3 regions of the Vibrio kasasachensis genome follow, and region 1 is predicted to be linked to each of the others. Evidence: predicted binding sites of a transcription regulator. Region 1 holds the regulator's gene; each other region holds the start of a gene.
The links. The regulator CRP, encoded in region 1, controls carbon source genes, mostly activating them, when cyclic AMP is high. The targets are predictions, from matches to a motif close to TGTGANNNNNNTCACA.

Region 2: deoD (purine-nucleoside phosphorylase) is a predicted target of CRP. The motif match lies at 4,585-4,600, and genes of this name have one in related genera.
Region 3: pyrG (CTP synthase) is a predicted target of CRP. The motif match lies at 2,399-2,414, and genes of this name have one in related genera.

The regions. Positions count from the first base shown of each region.
Region 1 covers NZ_JAKJTB010000014.1:49,095-56,293, reverse strand. The annotation lists gene astA (arginine N-succinyltransferase) at 1-16, shown strand, start outside; gene astD (succinylglutamate-semialdehyde dehydrogenase) at 52-1,509, shown strand; gene L4C38_RS12140 (DUF1338 domain-containing protein) at 1,623-2,444, shown strand; gene crp (cAMP-activated global transcriptional regulator CRP) at 2,530-3,162, opposite strand; gene L4C38_RS12130 (phosphoribulokinase) at 3,404-4,273, opposite strand; gene L4C38_RS12125 (YheU family protein) at 4,381-4,593, opposite strand; gene L4C38_RS12120 (hydrolase) at 4,632-5,606, opposite strand; gene L4C38_RS12115 (TIGR02444 family protein) at 5,603-6,091, opposite strand; gene L4C38_RS12110 (ABC transporter ATP-binding protein) at 6,088-7,199, opposite strand, start outside.
Region 2 covers NZ_JAKJTB010000013.1:176,755-183,953, forward strand. The annotation lists gene L4C38_RS11540 (LysR family transcriptional regulator) at 1-101, shown strand, start outside; gene L4C38_RS11545 (hypothetical protein) at 358-543, shown strand; gene L4C38_RS11550 (hypothetical protein) at 597-782, shown strand; gene L4C38_RS11555 (hypothetical protein) at 830-1,015, shown strand; gene L4C38_RS11560 (hypothetical protein) at 1,099-1,263, shown strand; gene L4C38_RS11565 (hypothetical protein) at 1,318-1,467, shown strand; gene L4C38_RS11570 (hypothetical protein) at 1,525-1,740, shown strand; gene L4C38_RS11575 (YitT family protein) at 2,506-3,111, opposite strand; gene L4C38_RS11580 (L,D-transpeptidase family protein) at 3,289-4,215, opposite strand; gene deoD (purine-nucleoside phosphorylase) at 4,703-5,413, shown strand; gene L4C38_RS11590 (transposase) at 5,472-6,935, shown strand; gene L4C38_RS11595 (tetratricopeptide repeat protein) at 7,064-7,199, shown strand, end outside.
Region 3 covers NZ_JAKJTB010000016.1:124,869-132,067, forward strand. The annotation lists gene eno (phosphopyruvate hydratase) at 1-592, opposite strand, end outside; gene pyrG (CTP synthase) at 677-2,314, opposite strand; gene mazG (nucleoside triphosphate pyrophosphohydrolase) at 2,520-3,317, opposite strand; gene relA (GTP diphosphokinase) at 3,631-5,850, opposite strand; gene rlmD (23S rRNA (uracil(1939)-C(5))-methyltransferase RlmD) at 5,937-7,199, opposite strand, start outside.

The sequences.
Region 1 (7,199 bases):
CATGTTGGCGCAGTAACATTGAAGTACGGATGATTCTAAGGAAGGAATAAGATGGCGAATTGGATTGCAGGTCAATGGTTATCCGGTCTGGGAGATATCATTCAATCAACCAGCCCCTACAATGGCGACGTTATTTGGCAAAGTCAGAGTGCCACAGCCCCACAAGTGAACGAAGCGGTTAGCGCCGCGCGTAACGCCTTTATTGGTTGGAAAAAACGTACGATTGCAGAGCGAGAACAAATCGTACAGCGTTTTGCTGATCTAGTGAAAGCCAATAGCGAACAACTGGCAGAAGTGATTGCGAAAGAAACTGGAAAACCATTGTGGGAAACCCGTACTGAAGTCGCTGCAATGGCAGGTAAGATAGCGATCTCCATTCGTGCTTATCATGAGCGCACTGGTGAGGCTCAACGCGATCTGGCGGGTAATCAAATCGTACTACGCCATCGACCTTTAGGTGTTATGGCGGTATTTGGTCCCTACAACTTCCCTGCTCATTTGCCTAATGGTCATATTGTGCCTGCAATATTAGCGGGGAATACGGTGGTATTTAAACCGTCAGAACAAACGCCGTGGACCGGTGAAGTGGCGATGAAGTTATGGCAACGAGCAGGCTTACCTGATGGGGTGATTAACCTAGTTCAAGGTAGTAAAGAAACCGGGGTCGCGCTGGCAGAATCAAAAGGGATTGATGGTTTGCTCTTTACTGGCAGTGCCAATACGGGACATGTACTGCATCGTCAGTTTTCGGGTCGGCCAGAGAAAATGCTGGCGCTGGAAATGGGCGGGAATAATCCGATGGTGATTTCAGAGCAGTATGGTGAACTTGATGCGACGGTTTACACCATCATCCAGTCTGCCTTTATCAGTGCCGGACAACGTTGTACTTGCGCTCGTAGGCTCTATGTACCGAGTGGTGATAAAGGAGACGCGTTGCTGGTGCGTTTGGTTGAGGCAACCCGCAATATTGTTATGGGTGAGCCTTTTGCCCTACCAGAGCCTTTTATGGGTCCACAAATTTCGATCGTTGCGGCACAGCATATTCTTGATGCTCAAACCAAGCTACAAGATTTAGGTGGGGAGAGCCTCATTGAGGCAAGAGCGGGTAAAGGAGCGTTTGTTAGCCCAGGAATCATTGATGTGACGGCAGTTACAGAGCTGCCCGATGAGGAATACTTCGGACCACTGTTGCAAGTTGTCCGTTACCAAGGGATTGAACAAGCGGTGGCACTGGCGAATGATACTCGCTTTGGATTATCCGCAGGCTTAGTTTCGACCGATGATGCAGAGTGGGACTATTTTGTAGAGCATATTCGAGCCGGCATTGTGAATCGTAACCGCCAACTAACCGGCGCCAGTGGTGATGCACCGTTTGGTGGTCCGGGGGCGTCGGGCAATTTACGACCTAGTGCTTACTATGCGGCAGATTATTGTGCATACCCTATGGCGTCTATGGAAGGTGAGCAAACTGAGCTACCTGAAACACTAAGCCCGGGTATTCATTTGTAGCAAGTGCGGATGTAGCTCACAGAGGTTAATACTTCTGCACCCTGACATTTTCACTGAACTACACTGTAGTGGTCGAATTAAGCCAAATACCAACATTGAGACAAGGAGGCGCTATGACACCAAGTGTTCTGTTCCAGTTATTATGGCAAGACTACACCTCTCGTCTGTGCCCATCTGCGGGTAACGTTCATAAGTTGCTTAAAGAAGATGACCCATTACTCAATGATCATATAGCGCTTCGAACTTTTAACGTCGCGCCTGTTGGATTGGAAGTGTTAGCGAAGCCTTTTCTTGAATTAGGTTATCAGGAAGCGGGCGATTACGTATTTGAATCGAAAAAATTAGTAGCTAAGCACTTTCAGCATCCAGACCCAACTCAACCGAAAGTATTTATTAGTCAACTTAAAGTGGAAGAATGCTCAGAAGCATTGCAAGGTATCGTTAAGCAATTGGTTTCTCAGGTTGAGCAAGGTGAGATGCAAGGGGTTGAGTTTTTGTACTCAGGTAGACCATGGCAATTGCCCTATCAAGATTATCTTATATTGGCTCAAGAGAGTGAATATGCAGCATGGTTAGCTGCTCATGGTTATGGTGCGAATCATTTTACGGTTAGTGTTAACCAACTTAAGCAGTTTAGTGAAGTGCAGCAAGTGAATGACTACCTAAAAGCCACGGGGTTTGTGATTAACCAATCGGGTGGGGAAGTGAAAGGTTCTGCAGAGGTGCTACTGGAGCAATCTTCAACAATGGCAGATCGTGTTCATGTTGAGTTTGATGACGGTGTAATGTTGATACCGGGCGGTTTTTACGAATTTGCCAAGCGGTATCCAATGGCTGATGGTCAGTTGTATCCAGGCTTTGTTGCGGCTTCTGCCGATAAGATATTTGAAAGCACCAATATTGAAAGTACTAATATAGAAACTACCAACAACTGACTCAATGAATGAGCCGTCAAAGATGGAAAACAAAAAAGCCACCGAAAGGTGGCTTTTGCAATGTGACTTGTCCACTAAATGTAACTTAGCGAGTTCCGTACACAACGATAGTCTTGCCGTGAGCAGAGATTAAGTTCTGCTCTTCTAGCATCTTCAAGATACGACCAACAGTCTCGCGAGAACAGCCCACGATTTGACCGATTTCTTGACGAGTGATCTTAATTTGCATTCCATCTGGGTGAGTCATCGCATCAGGTTGCTTCGCTAGGTTTAGTAGCGTTTGCGCGATACGACCGGTTACATCTAGGAATGCTAGGTCGCCAACTTTTTGGCTAGTCACTTGTAGGCGACGAGCCATCTGAGAAGACAGACGCATTAGAATATCAGGGTTTACTTGTATTAGTTGGCGGAATTTCTTAAATGAAATCTCTGCAACTTCACAAGGAGACTTGGCGCGAACCCAAGCAGTACGTTCTTGGTCTTCTTCAAATAGACCAAGCTCACCAATGAAATCACCTTGGTTTAGGTAAGAAAGGATCATCTCCTTACCTTCTTCGTCTTTAATAAGTACCGCAACAGAACCTTTAACGATGTAGTACAACGTCTCAGCTTTCTCGCCCGCATGAATTAGCGTGCTTTTTGATGGGTACTTATGAATATGACAGTGTGAAAGGAACCACTCTAATGTTGGATCGGTTTGAGGTTTACCTAGAACCATAATATCTCACTTCCTCTGCAGGGTACGCTTGCGCTTTCCGTGTTGTAGCTAAGCCCAAATTGGGAGTAAACAGGATAAGAGCACTTCAGTAGTGCTGCAAGCTATCTTGTGTTTCGACCTCAAATAGTATCCTTTTTCCTGAACTATTTCTTGATTTTAATCGAGTAGTGGATGTTATTTTCTAAGCAAAAACGTGCACATGATCACGGTATGAAAAGTAATCGTGTTTAATCGCGGTGATTTAGCCAATTTTCCCAGTTTCTATTAATTGTTGAAGAATTGGTCTGACGATTAATTCCATCGCGAAACTCATTTTACCGCCGGGAACGACAAGGGTGTTATGACGCGACATAAATGAACCATCGATCATGGCTAACAGATACGGATAATCGACATTTTTGAAGCCACGCAATCGAATTACAACAAAGCTTTCGTCTAAGCTTGGAATGCCTTTCGCATCAAGAGGGTTAGATGTATCGACGGTAGGGACACGCTGAAAGTTGATGTGGGTACGCGAAAACTGCGGAGTAATGTAGTTTAAGTAGTCATCCATCGAGCGAACGATAGAGTCCATAACGGCTTCGCGAGAATGTCCGCGGTCACGAGTATCGCGGACAAATTTTTGGATCCATTCAAGGTTAACGATTGGCACCATACCAATCAAAAAATCCACATGCTGGGCAACGTTAACGTCACCATCGACCACACCACCGTGTAATCCTTCATAAAACAGCACATCGCTATTTTCAGGAAGATCTTGCCAATGGGTAAAAGTACCAGGCATTTGGTTATAGGGTACGGCTTCATCAAAGGTATGTAGATAGCGGCGTACCTTACCAGTGCCATCGTTACCATACTCATGGAAAAAATCCGCCAGAGCAGGAAAGTCATTAGCTTGAGGACCAAAATAGCTAATATGGCGACCTTGATCGCGAGCTTTACGAATCTCTACGTCCATTTCAGGACGAGTAAATCGGTGGAAACTGTCCCCTTCGATCCACGCAGGCTTTATGTCCATCATATTGAACATTTTGCGAAAGGCTTCAGATGTAGTTGTGGTTCCCGCTCCGGATGAACCCGTTACGGCAATGATTGGATGCTTTGCTGACATGACAAACCCTGTCTAAAAATAACGTTCCTGTTAATATTTGAATGGGTGTTACAAATTCTACGTATCAATATAACATGATTAACGTTCTGTTTAAAAAGCTTAAACAGTTAAAACTTCTTTCTGAGTTGGATATCGACCGTTTCGTGTAGCTCAGAGAAAACGATCGCCGCTTCGCCTGACGCAAGTTGAGTTTTGACTTGGTCCACTTTATCTTGCAGCGAGATTTCCATTTCGCCGTAATCGGTACCTTCTCGTAATACAAATTCGCGAATTAGGTTTTCTAACGTTTCAGGTGATACATCTTGCCAAGGAACAATCATAAATACCTCTTTATTCTATGATGGTTGCGATGATGACATTATGCGGGTTTTAAGGGCTGATAGTAAGCGGGAAGCATTTCCTCGAGCCAAAATCGTGGTTTTAATAGAGAGCCAGTGACAAAGCCGACATGTCCACCGTTATCAAACAATCGATAATCAATGTTCTCAGGTAGAATGAAGTGAGGGATCACCGCATCGGTCATAAACGGGTCATCTTTAGCGTGAATGATTTGGGTAGGCAGTTTTATTTGTTGCAGGCGGTGAATGCCAGAACAGCGCTGGTAATAATCATCAGCATCTTTAAAACCATGTAAAGGAGCTGTAATCAAATCATCAAAATCATAGAGCTTGGTGACGCGTTTAATTGATTGATAAGTTAGCCCTAATTCACCTTTGAGTAGATGATGTTTTCGCAACGCATTTCGTTTGAGTGAATTGAGTAAATAGGTTTTGTAAACTTTAGAGAAGCCTTGTTCAATTCGTAGTGAGCAGGCGGAAAGATCTAAGGGTGCTGAGACGATGGAAGCTGCATCAATTAATGGCTTGTCGGCATATTTGGCTAAGTAATTTGCCAGCATATTACCACCGAGAGAGATCCCAACGGCTACTTTGACTCGCTCAGGGTATTGTTCATGTATTCTTTCAAGGAAGAAGCGTGCATCTTCCACTTCACCTGAATGGTAAGCGCGAGGCAGGCGGTTAGGTATACCACTGCAACCACGAAAGTGCATCATGACTGACAACCAGCCTTCTTTGGCAAACGCATTCATTAATCCATTGGCGTATGGACTATAAAAACAACCTTCTAAGCCATGAAAGAGTACAAACAGAGGCTTGTCCTGCGCCGTTTTAGAGTCAGGGTCCTCGCTCCAAGCCAGATCGATAAAATCACCGTCAGGGGTATCGAGTGTTTGCCAAATAGGTTCAAATAGCGCTTTTTTACGAATAAAACGTGGCGCTAAGGTTTGCAGGTGTGCGTTGGTGATACCTGCGGCTGCAATAAATTTTGTCATAGCGTGTCAGTTGGATCATCCGATGTAAATGGTTGTGAAAATACGGAGTACAAATGCTCTCCATCCAACTGACGACAATAACGTAAAGTAAGCGGATCACCATTTGCGTTACCAAGGGTGAGTCCGTTAATGCAATCAACTAAATCAGACTGCTGTTGCTTTTCTAGTTGTAATTCAAACTGCAGCGTTTCGCGGTACAAAGTGTCGGCAACGTTGCGTTTTAGCCTTCTCCGCAACTCACGAAAACTGCCAAGCAGGGATTCAGATCGGCTCAAGCATTCTCCCACTTGATGCCAATCTTGCTCACTAATAGTAGCACCTTGTTCATCGAGCCACTTAAGCAGCAAGAGTAAGTTGACGTTACCATGGTAGTGATTCTGAAGAGTCAAGCACGCATCTTTTACTTCTCGGACACTGTAGTATTGCAAGCTAAATTGCCATAGTCGTTCAAGTGTTAAAGAAACATATACGCGCTCGATACTCATTGATTGCTGAACTCCTGTTCCATCTGTTCTAGCTCTTCTTGAAGAGCCATCCATTCCATTTCAACATCTTCTAAATCGGCTTTACTGGAGGCTTGATCAGCCAGAACTTGTGTAAGTTTAGCTTTGTTTTCGGCTTCATACAGCGAGATATCCGACAATTGTTCTTCAGCGTTGGCTGATTTTTGAGCTAACTTATCCATTATATCGTCAAGTTGTGTCAATTTTTTGCGAATTGGTGCCGTTAGTTTTCGAAATTCAGCTTCACGTCTTTTTTGATCTTTCTTTGCTGACGCACTGTTGGTTGTGTTCTTCTCTGGTTGTTCTGCTTGGGCTTCGCGACGTTCCGCTTTTTGCTGATCCGTTAACCATTTGTAGTAATCGCTTAAGTCCCCATCAAACGGGGCGACTTGGCGGTCGTGTACGAGGTAAAGATCATCGGTGGTGGCACGCAGTAAATATCGGTCGTGCGAAACAATCACCATAGCGCCTTCAAAAGTTTGTAGTGCCATGGTTAGAGCTTGGCGCATATCCAAGTCTAAATGGTTTGTTGGTTCATCGAGCAATAGCAGGTTCGGCTTTTGCCATACCACCAACGCCAGTACTAGACGGGCTTTCTCACCGCCGGAGAATGGAGCCACTTTTTCGAGTGTTTTTTCACCTTGAAAGCCAAAACTTCCCAAGTAGTCACGCAATTGTTGCTCAGTGTGGTTCGGTGCGATTTGCATCAAGTGCTGTAGCGGTGTTTCTTCCGGGTGCAGCGTCTCTAGTTGATGCTGAGCAAAGTAGCCAATTTTTACCCCTTGCGAGTATGTTAACTTGCCACTCTGAGGTTTATGCTCACCTGAGAGTAATTTAATCAGCGTAGATTTACCTGCGCCATTGCGACCTAGTAATCCAATACGGCTACCTGGAACCAGATTCAGGCGTATTTTTTCTAAGATAAGATTGTCGCCGTAACCAGCTGATATTTCATCCATCATAATAATTGGATTTGGCAGCGTATCCGGTTCGCGGAATTCAAAACTAAATGGGTTGTCAAATTGTGCAGGAAGCACTTTTTCCATGCGCTCTAGAGCTTTAATACGGCTTTGTGCTTGGCGAGCTTTTG
Region 2 (7,199 bases), on a different contig from region 1:
TTCATTGTGTAATGAGTTTTCACCGAGCCAAGCAAAATGACCCACAAAAAGAATGGCTATTCAATGTTGGTGAACGTGTCCTTAGAGATTTAAGCAATTGATTTAAAATAAATTAACTTATACCTTCTGTTTAAATAAAACGCCTCATTCTTTAATGAGGCGTTTTATTTTTTATACATTGATTCAGATCAAACTGCGTAAAACTCACTCTTCCCGCCCAATGTGTGAGCTTAGACACGGTAATTTCCAAAATGGAAACTCCGCATTTCCTGTAAACGTGAGCCAAGTCTCACTATTATCACCCCCATAGAGCGGCACCAACCGCAAACACTCAATAAACATAACGGAGCTCAAATTATGAAAAACGCACTAGCAATCACATTGACAATTCTTTCAGTAGCAGCATTTGGCGCTCACGCAGGTCTATCAGCGAATGATGCAAATGGTCAATCAAACCAAACTGAACTAACAGTTAAAGCAATCGCAAATGGCGCAATCAGCTTCGGTATGTCTACAAACCAAATCGAAAAAGCAATTAGCTAATTAAGTAAAGTCAGCTCAAATAATAATACTAACGAAAAAGAAAGGAACACATTATGAAAAACGCTCTAATCATCACTCTATCAGTTCTATCTGTTGCAGCATTCGGTGCTCACGCTGGTTTCTCAGCTAACCCACAAAATGTTGAGAAAAACCAAACTGAATTAGTAATCAAAGGTATTGGCAACGGCGCAATCAGCATCGGTATGTCAGCAAGCCAAATTGAAAAAGCAATCAACTAATAAAAACAATTTCAACAAGACAAACTAAAAGTAGAAGGGTAAAAATCATGAAAAAAGCACTAGTAATCACACTATCAGTTCTATCTGTAGCAGCATTTGGCGCTCACGCAGGATTGTCAGCAAACGCAGTAAAGAATGGTGAAAAAAGCCAAACTGAATTAGTAATCAAAGGCATTGCTAACGGCGCAGTAAGCATCGGTATGACAGCAGACCAAATCAACGCAGCTGTATAACTAAAGTTAAAAGTTAAAAGTTAAAAGTTAAAAGTTAAAAGTTAAATAAACCATACAACACTGAAAAGGAAAAGGTACCAATTATGAAAAACGCACTAATTATCGCTCTATCTATCTTCTCTGTTTCTGCTTTCGCTGCACATTCTGCAACAGCAAATGTAACCGCAGAGCAAGTAATTAAAAGTGTTGCTACTGGCGCAATTAGCATTGGTATGTCACCAAAGCAAATTCAAAAAGCAAGTAAGTAAGCATTGTCCACTAAATCAATGATTCCAGAAATAAAATTAATAAAGGTATGAATGATGAAAAAGACACTGATTATTGCATTATCCATTTTCTCTATTTCTGCTTTTGCAGCGCAAGATGTAGCAGCAGAAAAAGTGATTAAAGGCTTTGCTACTGGGGCGATAAGCATCGGCATGTCGTCAAACCAGATTCAGCAAGCTATTTAAATAAAAACAGTCATTACGTCGACGGATGACAACATAATATAGCGAAGAGGTTTAACTATGAAAACGGCAATTGTTATTGCTTTGTACTTTTTTTCAGTATCTGCTTTTGGTGTGACAACAACAATAAGTAATGATACGAGCAATAACAAAACTGGCAAAACTACTAAGGCAAAAGCCACTACAGAGCAGATTATAAAAGCATTTGCTACTGGTTCTTTCGCCATTGGGATGTCACAAAAACAAATTGAACATGCAGCTAAAAGCATGAAGTGACAATAAGCTCACGGAAGAGCGGATACTATTTCCACTCTGACTAAATAATTCTAATATAATAACGACCTACAACTCTCCAAACTAGCTCATCAATCCCTCAACCCTGCAGCGCATACATTCGATTCCAATACCACTCGAACAACAACTATCCCATTCAGCCCCTCCAACACTTTCTATATTGCGATCAAAAAACTTACTCGATGTTAATTTTAGTTCGATTTTAAGCAATTACTCATATGCATGAATTATCACATTGATAGCGAAATAATTGTGACCAATGCACTACATGATTGTTAACTAAAGTACAATTAATTGGAGTGTAATATGGATGGAGATCAATTTGGTTAAGTAAGCTGAAATGGCACAATACAATTATTTTTTCAGATATTGCATTTGGACTGAGTATTGAGGTTCAACGTCATCGCGTTCAGACACATGGAGCAGTTGGAGTCATAATACCTTATTATCAGTAACTTACATAAAGATTTTATTTTTAGACTCGCTCAATCTAGACATTAAAAAGGCGGGGGAAATGACTACGTTGCAATTTTGGAATTTATATTTGTAAATTTATTAATTAGAGATTCGTAACAAAAGTGTTAAGTTATGCTCGTTGGTCAAACTGCACAAAGCATTCATAAGATCGATAATGTTTTAGCAGTTTGAATACGGATGTTATCAACATCTCCAATTAACAATTTCGAATTGTTGCCCATATTTTCGCCCATATGTTTGCTTATCATATGGGCGCTTTTTTATCGGTTACTACAACTGTCCTTTTGGCTGATATCTGCCCGGTTTGTGATTCATTGCTAGTATTAGGTTCGTTACAATAGCCCCTAATACAGACAACGCAATCAACCACCAATGTACGATAAACAGCGACATAATTACGATACTGCAATCTAACGCCATTTGCACTTTACCTGCACGGATCCCGAATCGCTCTTGAAGGAACAAGGCCAAAATATTAAATCCGCCCAAACTCATTCTATGACGAAATATCACTAACAATCCGATACCGATTAAGCTGCCGCCGATAAGCGCTGCATAAATCAAATTTAACTCTTTTAGCTGAATAACATGATGCAAGTAATCGACGGCTAAAGAGACGATAACAACCGCAACAAAGGTATTGATGGTAAAGCGCCACCCCATACGAGTAGTCGAGAGATAGTAAAAAGGCAGATTGAGCGCGAAGAATACTTGCCCAAAGCTAAAGTCTGAAACTTTGGTGATAAAAATTGCGAGACCGGCTGTACCCCCCGTCAACAAACCAACTTGATTGAAGAAGATTACTCCTAATGAGACCAATGCACTACCTAGCAGCAGTGCGAATAAGTTTTCAAAAAGAGAATGTTCAGTATCCATGAGCTTTCCTTTGCTTAATATAACCCATTTCATAATACGGGCACTTGAGGTCATTTTTCCGTGCCATAAAATGGCGTTAGAGAAGCAAAAAGTCGACTTATATCAAAAAAAAACGCTACGCGTAAACGTAGCGGTAAGTTTACATCTTGTATTTTTTCGCCACTAATTAAGTGCTGACTACCGGCGAAATCTCGATTCTTCTTCGATATTTTGGGGCTTAACAATTTCTACTGGTACGCCATTCTGCGCTAATATTGCAGCACGCGCTTTCGAGTCAGATTTACCCATTGCTTGTAACCACCATATTAGCTCTTGCGGTACACCAAGTATTTTCTTACTACCATCACCACGGGTTAATGGCTCATGAGCTTCTAGATACACACTTCTATCTGGCTCTAGGCTAATCTTCACTGGTTCATTGATAACCGTAACCTTAACGCCGAGGTCAACTTGTTCAAATAGCCACTCAATGTCTTTCGGATTCATTCGGATGCAACCAGCACTAACACGCATACCAATACCGAAATCTTTATTAGTACCATGTATTAGGTAATCGCCAGCACCATGAGCAAGACGTAAGGCATATTCGCCAAGTGGGTTATCAGGACCGGCGGGCACAACCGCAGGCAGCTCAATACCTTTCGCAGAATACTCTTTACGAATTGACTTTGGTGGGGTCCAAGTAGGATTTGGGCGTTTCTGGCTAATTTTTGTCACCATTTCAGGCGTATCTCGTCCAATTCGCCCAATACCCACAGGAAAAACATGCACAATCTCGCTATCCGGTTCAAAGTAGTACAAACGAAGTTCCGCTAAATTAATCACCACGCCTTCACGCACAACGTTAGGCAAAATAACTTGGGTAGGGATCGTCAATACATACCCTTCAGGAGGAAGAAAAGGGTCCACACCTTGGTTAGAGGCCATTAAACTGAGAAAACCCACATCGTATTGCTTGGCTATATCCGCTAAACTTTCGCCATTTATTATTTGATGAAATTGTATTCTACCCACAATATTGCTGCCTTCAGGCGGCAATTGATAACTTGTAGCCCACACAGTGGCACTAAAACAACTACATAAAATGAGCAGCTTACGCAGCATTACAACAATCCTTAGTGTCTTGGTAGAAGCGTAAGGTTAGCGCTCTTTCGGTTTTGTGATCAACTATTGCTTTAGGATATGACAGCGTATTTACATTCGACCACTTCCTTTCTCCACTTCATGCCAATCAATATGCAGATCTTTAGTTGGAACGCTCTCCCTATACCCAAGTAATCTCAAGATACTTAGTCCAGCGGGAATTGTTAAGTTTGCAGGCAATGCGTCGATTTGAAAATCTAGTCGATCTAAATTAAGAATCGATAACCTAGTCTGCGGACCTCAACATTAAAAACGTCCCAATCGATTGCCTCTTTACTTTCAACAAAATTAGTTATCAACATGTCAGTATTTACTATTAGTGGCATTTTTTGTGACTTCCCTCTCACGGATTGGCGAGTTATCTGGCTAGTATTCCCTTCACAGACATTCCGGAATTCAACAATATTAGTTAATATCTGTTGTACTCCTTTGACCCTCGGAGCAAATTATGGCAACCCCACATATCAACGCTAAACCTGGCGATTTTGCAGAAACTGTTCTAATGCCTGGCGATCCACTAAGAGCTAAGTACATTGCGGAGACATTTTTGCAAGACGTACAGCAGGTATGCGACGTTCGCAATATGTTTGGTTACACCGGTACTTATAAAGGTAAGCGCGTATCCGTAATGGGACACGGTATGGGTATTCCGTCTTGCTGTATTTATGTACACGAGCTCATTGCAGAGTATGGTGTCAAGAATGTAATTCGTGTTGGCAGTTGTGGTGCAGTACGTGATGATGTAAAACTCATGGATGTCGTGATTGGCATGGGCGCATCTACAGATTCAAAAGTGAACCGTATTCGCTTCAACAACCATGATTTTGCAGCCATTGCTGATTTTGGTCTTCTAGAGGAGGCCGTTGCACAGGCGCGTGAACAAAATGTTCCCGTAAAAGTAGGCAACGTATTCTCAGCCGATCTCTTTTACACACCGGAAACCGACATTTTTGAAAAAATGGAAAAGCTTGGCATCTTAGGTGTTGATATGGAAGCTGCCGGTATCTATGGTGTTGCGGCAGATCTCGGTGCAAAAGCACTCACTATTTTAACTGTCTCTGATCACATCATTCGCGGTGAAAAACTCAGTTCAGAAGACCGTCAAAAGTCATTCAACGATATGATGAAAGTCGCGCTTGAAACCGCGATTAATGTTTAAACCATACTTTATTTGCCAGTAATACACTGGCAAATCTTATTACCCTGAGGGGGCGATTGTGGCGTCTGGCGATTTGCCAAAGGAAGCGAACGGGTTACAGCTCAACTTTTGTAAAACATTGGCGTGTGACAACTTTGGAATGAGTGAAGCGCAGCGTTACGTTGTGCAACATGCGAACCCTAAACGACCTGCTATGGTTTGTCGCGAGTGTGGCGCTTTCCCCCCCTTACTTAACAACCAAGAAGTTCTCAATGAACTTCAACGTTTAAGAAACTATCATTGCACGGGCTTACCCGCTTGCCGTAATGAAGAATGCGAAAACCTTGGCTTATCAGTCCATACTCATAAGCATCTGTATCACGCTTTTGGTTATAGTGGTGATCGTCAGCGCTACCGTTGCAAGTCTTGCCAGCTAACCTTTGTCGACAAATGGTCAGGCTCAAACAATAAACTCTCTTTTCAAGAGAACTTACTCGCGCTGCTGTTTACAGGCTACTCCGTACGGGAAATTTGCCGTAAGCTCGATATCAATCCAAAAACGTTCTACGACAATATCGAGCATATTGCCAGTCGTTGCCGACGAAAGTTAGCAATGTTTGATGCTCGTTGGGTCAACCACGCAGACCAATTTGAACTTGCCTCTCACTTCGTTCCACTACAGCCAAAAAGCAACAACGGTGTATTCTGGCTAGCGACTGGAGACGCGAAATCAGGCTATATTCTTTGTCAAAATGTCAATTATTCGGCAGATGAAGAACCAAGCGGAGAATCGGACCACAACCCATTTACCTCCCCAGCTCGTTTTGTACCATATGACTACAGTGCAGAGGCGAGCATACCTCAGGGCGAAAAAGTCGCAGATCTAAGGGAACGTATTGATCAACAATATCAATCAATATTAGCACGCGGCAATGTCGAAGATCCCATGGGAAACTTAACCCACTTTAACTACCCTACCAAAGGGGCATTGATACGACCTCCATATACATCATATGCACATTTCCTTCATGTACTGAGTTTGTGCGCCGATGATAAACGCGTAACAATTTACTTGCCTCAAGACCCAGTTCTAAGGTCTGCCGCATTGAGTGTTACTTTGCCAAGAATAAAGGCAAAAACTGTTGACCTTATGTATGTAGATGGGCAATGGGGCAACGATTTGCCACTGCATAAAGTCGATATTGTTCATATGGGATGGTGGCGAGACCGGTGGGCTATCGCAGAAGCCGCTGGCTACGCGAAAGGCATTTGTTATCTGGCTGGTGAGCGTAAAGACCCTAAACTATGGTTACAGAGCGCCTCTATTGAAAGTACAGCATTCTATCAAGCGAGATTTCAACTCCTATTCGCAAATTTTATTAATGAGCCTCGTCGCAAACTCCGACCTGCGGGACTACTTCCCGTATTGGATATATTCAGAGCGTGGCATAATTTGTGCTACCAAAATAGATCTGGAGTGACGGCGGCACAATCACTCGGATTGATATCTTATCCCATGGCATTGCGTGAATTGCTTTCATAATGACCATAAATGTGAAGTCCGCCATCAAACTGTCGCAGAAATGACACTTTTTATAGCACATAAAAGTGTACTTTTTTTATAATGCGAAAGCATGAATTGGCAATCTTAGCTGTACAAGGACAACACCATTGGACAAAAGCCAGCAACGGCTCACAAGTGAACTGGAACAACTTAGATTACGGATAGAGGCTGAGCCTACTCAGGTGCTAGAAGCGGCGGAACTTTGCGCGGTAAAAGCCAACCAGATACTCTTTCCCGAAGGTG
Region 3 (7,199 bases), on a different contig from region 1:
TCAATACTTTAGCTAGGTTGTGGAATACTTCAGCACCCATGCGAACTGCTTCTTTAAGAGTTTTAGCGCCAACTGGTTGGATCATGAACTCTTGGATGTCAACGTTGTTATCTGCGTGCTCACCACCGTTAATGATGTTCATCATTGGTAGAGGCATAGAGAATTGACCAGCAGTGCCATTTAGCTCAGCGATGTGCTCGTATAGAGGCATACCTTTAGCAGCTGCTGCTGCTTTAGCGTTTGCTAGAGAAACAGCTAGGATTGCGTTTGCGCCGAATTGTGACTTATTTTCAGTACCGTCTAGGTCGATCATTACTGCATCGATTGCAGCTTGATTTTTAGCATCTTTGCCTACTAGAGCGTCAGCGATTGGACCATTTACAGCGTCAATAGCCTTAAGAACACCTTTACCTAGAAAACGTGATTTGTCACCGTCACGTAGCTCAAGAGCTTCGCGAGAACCAGTAGATGCACCAGATGGCGCAGCAGCCATGCCTACGAAACCACCTTCAAGGTGAACTTCAGCTTCTACTGTTGGGTTACCACGTGAGTCGATGATTTCACGACCTAGTACTTTAACGATCTTAGACATTGATGTTTCCTCTCGTTCAAATATAAATATCGAAATTAAAGAGCAGTCGCTAACTTACGCCACTGCCCGTATCCCTTTAACATCTTACTTCAATTCGCCGCGTGAAAATTCACCCGCAGCTTTAACAAAACCTGCGAATAGCGGATGACCATCGCGAGGAGTCGAGGTGAACTCTGGGTGGAACTGAGCCGCTACAAACCATGGGTGAGCTGGATTCTCAATCATTTCCACTAACTTCTTGTCCGCTGATAGACCTGAAACCTTCAAACCTGCTTTCTCAAGTTTCGGACGAAGTACATTGTTCACTTCGTAACGGTGACGATGACGTTCATGAACTGTATCGCTACCGTAAAGTGCACGAGCTTTAGTCCCTTTCTCTAGGTGACATAGCTGTGAACCAAGACGCATGGTACCGCCTAGGTCTGATGTCTCAGTACGTGCTTCCACTTTACCTTCTGCATCAACCCATTCTGTGATCAAACCAACCACAGGATACTTAGTGTCTTTATTAAATTCTGTTGAGTGCGCACCTTCCATATCCGCTACATTACGCGCGTATTCAATCAGTGCGACTTGCATACCAAGACAGATACCTAGGTAAGGAACTTTGTGTTCACGTGCAAATTGTGCAGCAAGAATCTTACCTTCAATACCACGATCACCGAAACCACCAGGGACTAGAATTGCGTCTAGACCTTCAAGAAGTTCAACACCTTTAGTTTCGACGTCTTGAGAATCTATATACTTAATAGTGACGCTTAAACGGTTTTTCAAGCCTGCATGTTTAAGTGCTTCGTTAACTGATTTGTATGCATCTGGTAGTTCGATGTATTTACCGACCATACCGATGGTTACTTCACCTGTTGGGTTCGCTTCTTCGTAGATTACTTGTTCCCACTCAGAAAGATCGGCTTCTGGCGCATCAATACCAAAGCGAGCACACACAATATCATCAAGACCTTGTGCACGAATCAATTGAGGGATCTTGTAGATAGAATCTACATCCTTCATTGAAATAACGGCTTTCTCTTGTACGTTACAGAACAAAGCAATTTTCTTACGCTCATTCGCTGGAATTATGCGATCACTACGGCAAACTAGAATATCTGGTTGGATACCGATTGAAAGCAGCTCTTTTACAGAGTGCTGGGTCGGTTTAGTTTTTACTTCGCCAGCTGCGGCTAGGTAAGGAACTAGAGTTAGGTGCATGAACATTGCGCGTTCACGACCGATTTCAACTGCTAGCTGGCGAATCGCTTCCATAAATGGTAGAGATTCAATATCACCGACTGTACCACCAACTTCAACGATAGCCACGTCATGGCCTTGAGAGCCTGTGATTACGCGGTCTTTGATTGCGTTAGTGATGTGTGGGATAACTTGGATAGTTGCACCTAGGTAATCACCGCGACGCTCTTTAGCAAGTACGTCTGAGTAAACACGACCAGCAGTAAAGTTATTACGCTTAGTCATCTTGGTACGAATAAAACGCTCATAGTGACCAAGATCTAGATCAGTTTCTGCACCATCTTCTGTAACAAACACTTCACCATGTTGAGTTGGGCTCATTGTGCCTGGGTCAACGTTGATGTAAGGGTCAAGCTTCATCATAGTCACTTTTAGACCACGAGCTTCAAGAATAGCCGCAAGAGATGCTGCTGCAATACCTTTACCTAGAGAGGATACAACCCCGCCAGTAACAAAAATGTAATTTGTCGTCATGTTTAACCTGAAATTGGTTGAATGAGGGAAATGGAGTGCTTCTGGACGGGACGTAAATATACCAGAAGCTCCTTACCGCCACAACGTGAAATCTATCACAGCACTATTATTTATTTTTTGCTTCAAATCAAAGTGAATGAACGAAGTTGTTAAAGCTTGTTAATAGAATAAATCTAATTCATCTCAATTTAGCGTGATTCGGCTTTCAACTTCGCTCATCTTGCTTAACTTGTTGCCAAAAACCTTCAAGCTCATCTAAGTCGCATTGCTCAAGTTTTTTTCCGTTTATTCGAACTTTTTCTTCGACCGCAGAAAAACGACGCATAAATTTTAGATTGGCTTTCGCCAATGCCACTTCCGAATTCACATCTAAGTGACGAGCTAAATTCACGGTGGCAAAGAGGAGATCACCGAGTTCCAACTCAATATTTTCTTGATTTCTATCCACCAGCAATGTCTCTTCCATTACTTCATCTAGCTCTTCACGGACTTTGTCTACAACTGGACCAATTGAATGCCAATCAAATCCGTACTGAGCACATTTTTTTTGGATCTTTGTAGCACGTGACAGCGACGGTAACGAATTTGGTATTGAGTCTAAGATACTTTGTTCGGATTTACCTGCCTGTGCTTTTTCTTTTGCTTTTTCTACTTCCCAGTTAGCATTAATCTCTTCATCCGACTCAAACTCAACTTCCGAAAAAACATGAGGATGACGACGAGTCAGTTTTTCATTCACCGTTTCAACCACTTGCGAAAAATCAAACAAACCCTGCTCTTTTGCCAACTGACTATAAAAAATTACTTGGAATAACAAATCACCCAATTCTTCTTTTAAATTTGGCCAGTCTTTATTATGAATTGCATCCACTACTTCATATGTTTCTTCAATGGTATGCGGAACAATCGTTTCAAAGCTTTGTTTACGATCCCAAGGGCAGCCCTTTTGTGGGTCGCGTAGCGTCTCCATAATCTGTTCTAACTGTTCAATCGGGTGGCTCATTTCTCTATGTCCTTTAAACAAAAAGGTGAGCAGTCAAAACCACTCACCTTGAATTATATTTTCTATTTAATCTCTACTATGACTCTATTCCAGCGGCAACTTGATTTCGACACCTGAGCATAGCCATCAGTGTGATGGAACGAGTAAGTGTAGTTAACGCTGTTAAAACACCAAAGATAACGCGAAACCACTCTCTAGATAATTACGTCTGTAGCTAGGCAACAAGCAAGCAAGACACCTGAGCATGGAATACCATGTGATGGTGCGAGCGCGTGCAGTTAACAACGCTACAGCCGTAAGTATGACGAGAGAATCAGCCGAGGCGCTTCACCAGCATCACATCTTTGATCTGCTCTAAACGGCTAATCAGTCGGTTGACCACCTCAACATTGCTCACTTCCAAATCAAAATCCATGATTGAAAGCTGTTTACGGTAATCAATACGACTCTTCATGCTCGTGACCTTCACTTTTTCACTCGTGAATAGTGTAGTAATGTCTTTCAGCAAACCGCCTCTTTCCATTGCTTCGACACGCACTGTGAGTATATAAGAGCCGACAAAGCCGCTCCCCCAAACCGTATCTATAATGCGTTCTGAAGCGTGGTGGCGCAGTTCATCTAACTGCTCGCAATCTGCTCGGTGTACAGAAATACCGCGACCTTGGGTTATGTAACCACAAATTTCGTCACCTGGGATAGGCTGGCAACAACGCGCTAGGTGAGTCATAAGGTTATCGACACCTTCGACAACCACCGCATCTTTATTTGGGCGGCTTTGGGTTGGCGCTTTATGCTCAGCTTCTTGCAGTTTCTCAAGTGCCTGCTTATCTTCCTCTTCCGCGGTTGGTTTGTTAACCAAGGCATTAATGTGATTAACGATTTGGTTAATACGCAAATCCCCACTGCCAAGACCAACATACAGTTCATCTGAAGTGTTCATGTTGAAACGCTTCAATCCATATAGCTCAGCATCTTTCAGCGTGGCGCCTATTTTAGCTAACTCGTGCTCTAGCATTTCACGACCAGCTTCGAGATTTTTTTCGCGGCTTTGTTTACGGAACCAAGCATTAATTTTTGCTCGGGCGCGACTTGAGGTAACGAAACCGGTAGTTGGATTTAACCAGTCACGAGAGGGATTAGGCTCTTTCTGTGTGATGATTTCTACCTGGTCACCCATATGCAGTTTATGGGTAAACGGTACAATACGCCCCGCAACTTTGGCACCAATACATCGATGCCCTACCATTGAGTGAATATGGTAGGCAAAATCAAGCGGTGTCGCCCCCGTTGGTAAGTCAACGACATCACCTCGCGGGGTAAAGGCATAAACGCGATCATCAAAAACTTGGCTACGCACTTCATCAAGCATTTCGCCCGAATCTGACATCTCTTCTTGCCAATCAAGCAGCTTACGTAGCCAAGTGATTTTCTCATCGTAACCACTGCGGCTGCTGCCACCTTCTTTGTATTTCCAGTGAGCTGCTACACCTAGTTCAGAATCTTCATGCATCTGCTTGGTGCGGATCTGAATCTCTATGGTTTTGCCTTCGGGTCCCAAGATGACAGTATGAATCGACTGGTAACCATTCGGTTTTGGGTTAGCAACGTAGTCGTCAAATTCATTGGGCAGGTGTTTGTGTTTGGTGTGGACAATACCTAACGCGGCGTAACAATCTTGCAGTTTTTCAGCAATAATACGAACGGCGCGAACATCAAATAGCTCATCAAACTCCAAGCCTTTCTTCTGCATTTTGCGCCAAATGCTGTAGATATGCTTTGGACGACCACTAACTTCAGCACTGATACTCGAGGCTTTCATCTCTTCGAGTAGGTCATCAACAAAATCTTTTATGTATTCTTCACGAACAAGACGACGTTCAGAAAGTTGCTTGGCTATGAGCTTATATGTATCCGGCTGTTGGTAACGGAAGGTGTAATCTTCAATTTCCCACTTAAGCTGACCAATACCTAAACGGTTAGCGAGCGGTGCGTAAATATTGGCACACTCTTTTGCTACCGCGCGGCGAACCTCATCCGGTGCTTTTTTAACTTCAATCAAATTGCAGATACGCTCTGCAAGTTTAATTACTACGCAACGGAAATCATCCACCATCGCAAGTAACATGCGACGAACATTATCCACTTGTGCGGAGGCTGCGCCGCCTTCTAGTGTCACGTTTAACTGACCCAACGCTGCCATTTCTTCGACACCATCAATCAGCTTGATGATCTCATTATCAAAATCTTCTTCCAACTTTTCCCGCTGCAAGGCACCACTGGATACCAATGGGAATAGTTGCGCAGCAAGTAACGTCGGCTTATCCATCGATAGCGTAATGAGGATTTCGATCATCTCTCGACCACGCCATAGCAATAATTGCGCGTTTTCGTTACCTTGAAGGTAATTCTCACACTGATGATACACTTGTGTTAAGCGCTGAGCAGTTTTCTGGTCTTGCCCTAAACTCGCAATCCATTTATCTAATTCAAACTGCTCATCCTGATTTAAATGCGCGCTTCTTACCGCAACCATCTTTCTTCGTCCTAGTTGTTATTTTCATTGACCGACTAACCATGTCTTATAGGCTGTGCTGCCCGGTGTTAGTTCACTTTATTTACCTAACGCATAACAAATAATGCCATTGACTCAAGATGTCCCGTATGGGGGAACATATCCAGCATGCCCAATTTTTCTAACTGGTATCCTTGCTCTAGCAAGCTTTGGCTGTCTCTAGCCAAGGTCGCTGGATTACAAGAAACATAAACCACTCGACGAGCGCCCAAATTAGAAAGTTGGTCAACTATACCACTTGCACCGGCTCTAGCTGGATCGAGCAGTATCTTATCAAATTTTTTACTTGCCCATGGCTGAGATGACATGTCTTCTTCCAAATTTGCTTGATAAAACGACACGTTATCAATTTGGTTCAGCTCAGCGTTTTGAGTCGCCTTTTCAACCATGGCATCGACGCCTTCAACACCAATCACTGATTTAACTTGTTTCGCTATTGGTAGACTGAAATTGCCTAAACCACAGAACAAGTCCAATACATGATCGGTTTTTTCTAGCGCTAGCCAAGACAATGCCTGGCTGACCATTTTCTGGTTAACAGTTTGGTTAACTTGAATAAAGTTATTTGGCGAGAAGGGAATGGTGACTCCAGCTTCAAGACAGTGCGCCTCTTCACCCACAACTAAATTCAACTGATCGCTTTCAGGCATCAGATACAGCGTCGCTTGATGTGATACAGCAAAGTGCTCTAGCTGCTGATTTTCTTTCGCTGTGAGAGGTTTAAGATGGCGTAAAACCATTACTTTAGTGTTATCACCTTTAACTAACTCAATGTGCCCTATCGACTCTTGGCGTGTAAAACCTTGCAACAATTTATACAAGTCAGGCAGCATGTCATTGAGCTCACTATCAAGCACTGAACAGTTAGTCACGTTGACAATCTGCTTGCTTTGTTTGCGTCTAAATCCAAACTGTAGTTGACGTGTTTTTTTATCCAACATCACGCTGATACGAGCACGACGTCGGTAACTAAGGCTTTGCCCGATAATAGGTTCACTCAATTCTAGAGTTTGACCTGATAATTTTTTCATCAGCCCGGATAGCGCTTGCTGCTTATAGTCTAGCTGCGATGATGACTCTAAGTGTTGCAAGTTGCAGCCGCCACACTCATGGTAATGAGGGCAAAACGGCTCAGCTCGCTGTGAGCTTGCTTTCTGCACTTTAATCAATTTAGCTCGTGAATACTTACTCTTAGATTCTATGAGTTGTACCAGCACTTGCTCACTAGGCAAAGCGCCTTCGATAAACATCGGCTTACCACCTTGGTAGGCAATGCCCACACCTTGGTGGTCCAGTTTTTCTACCGCCAC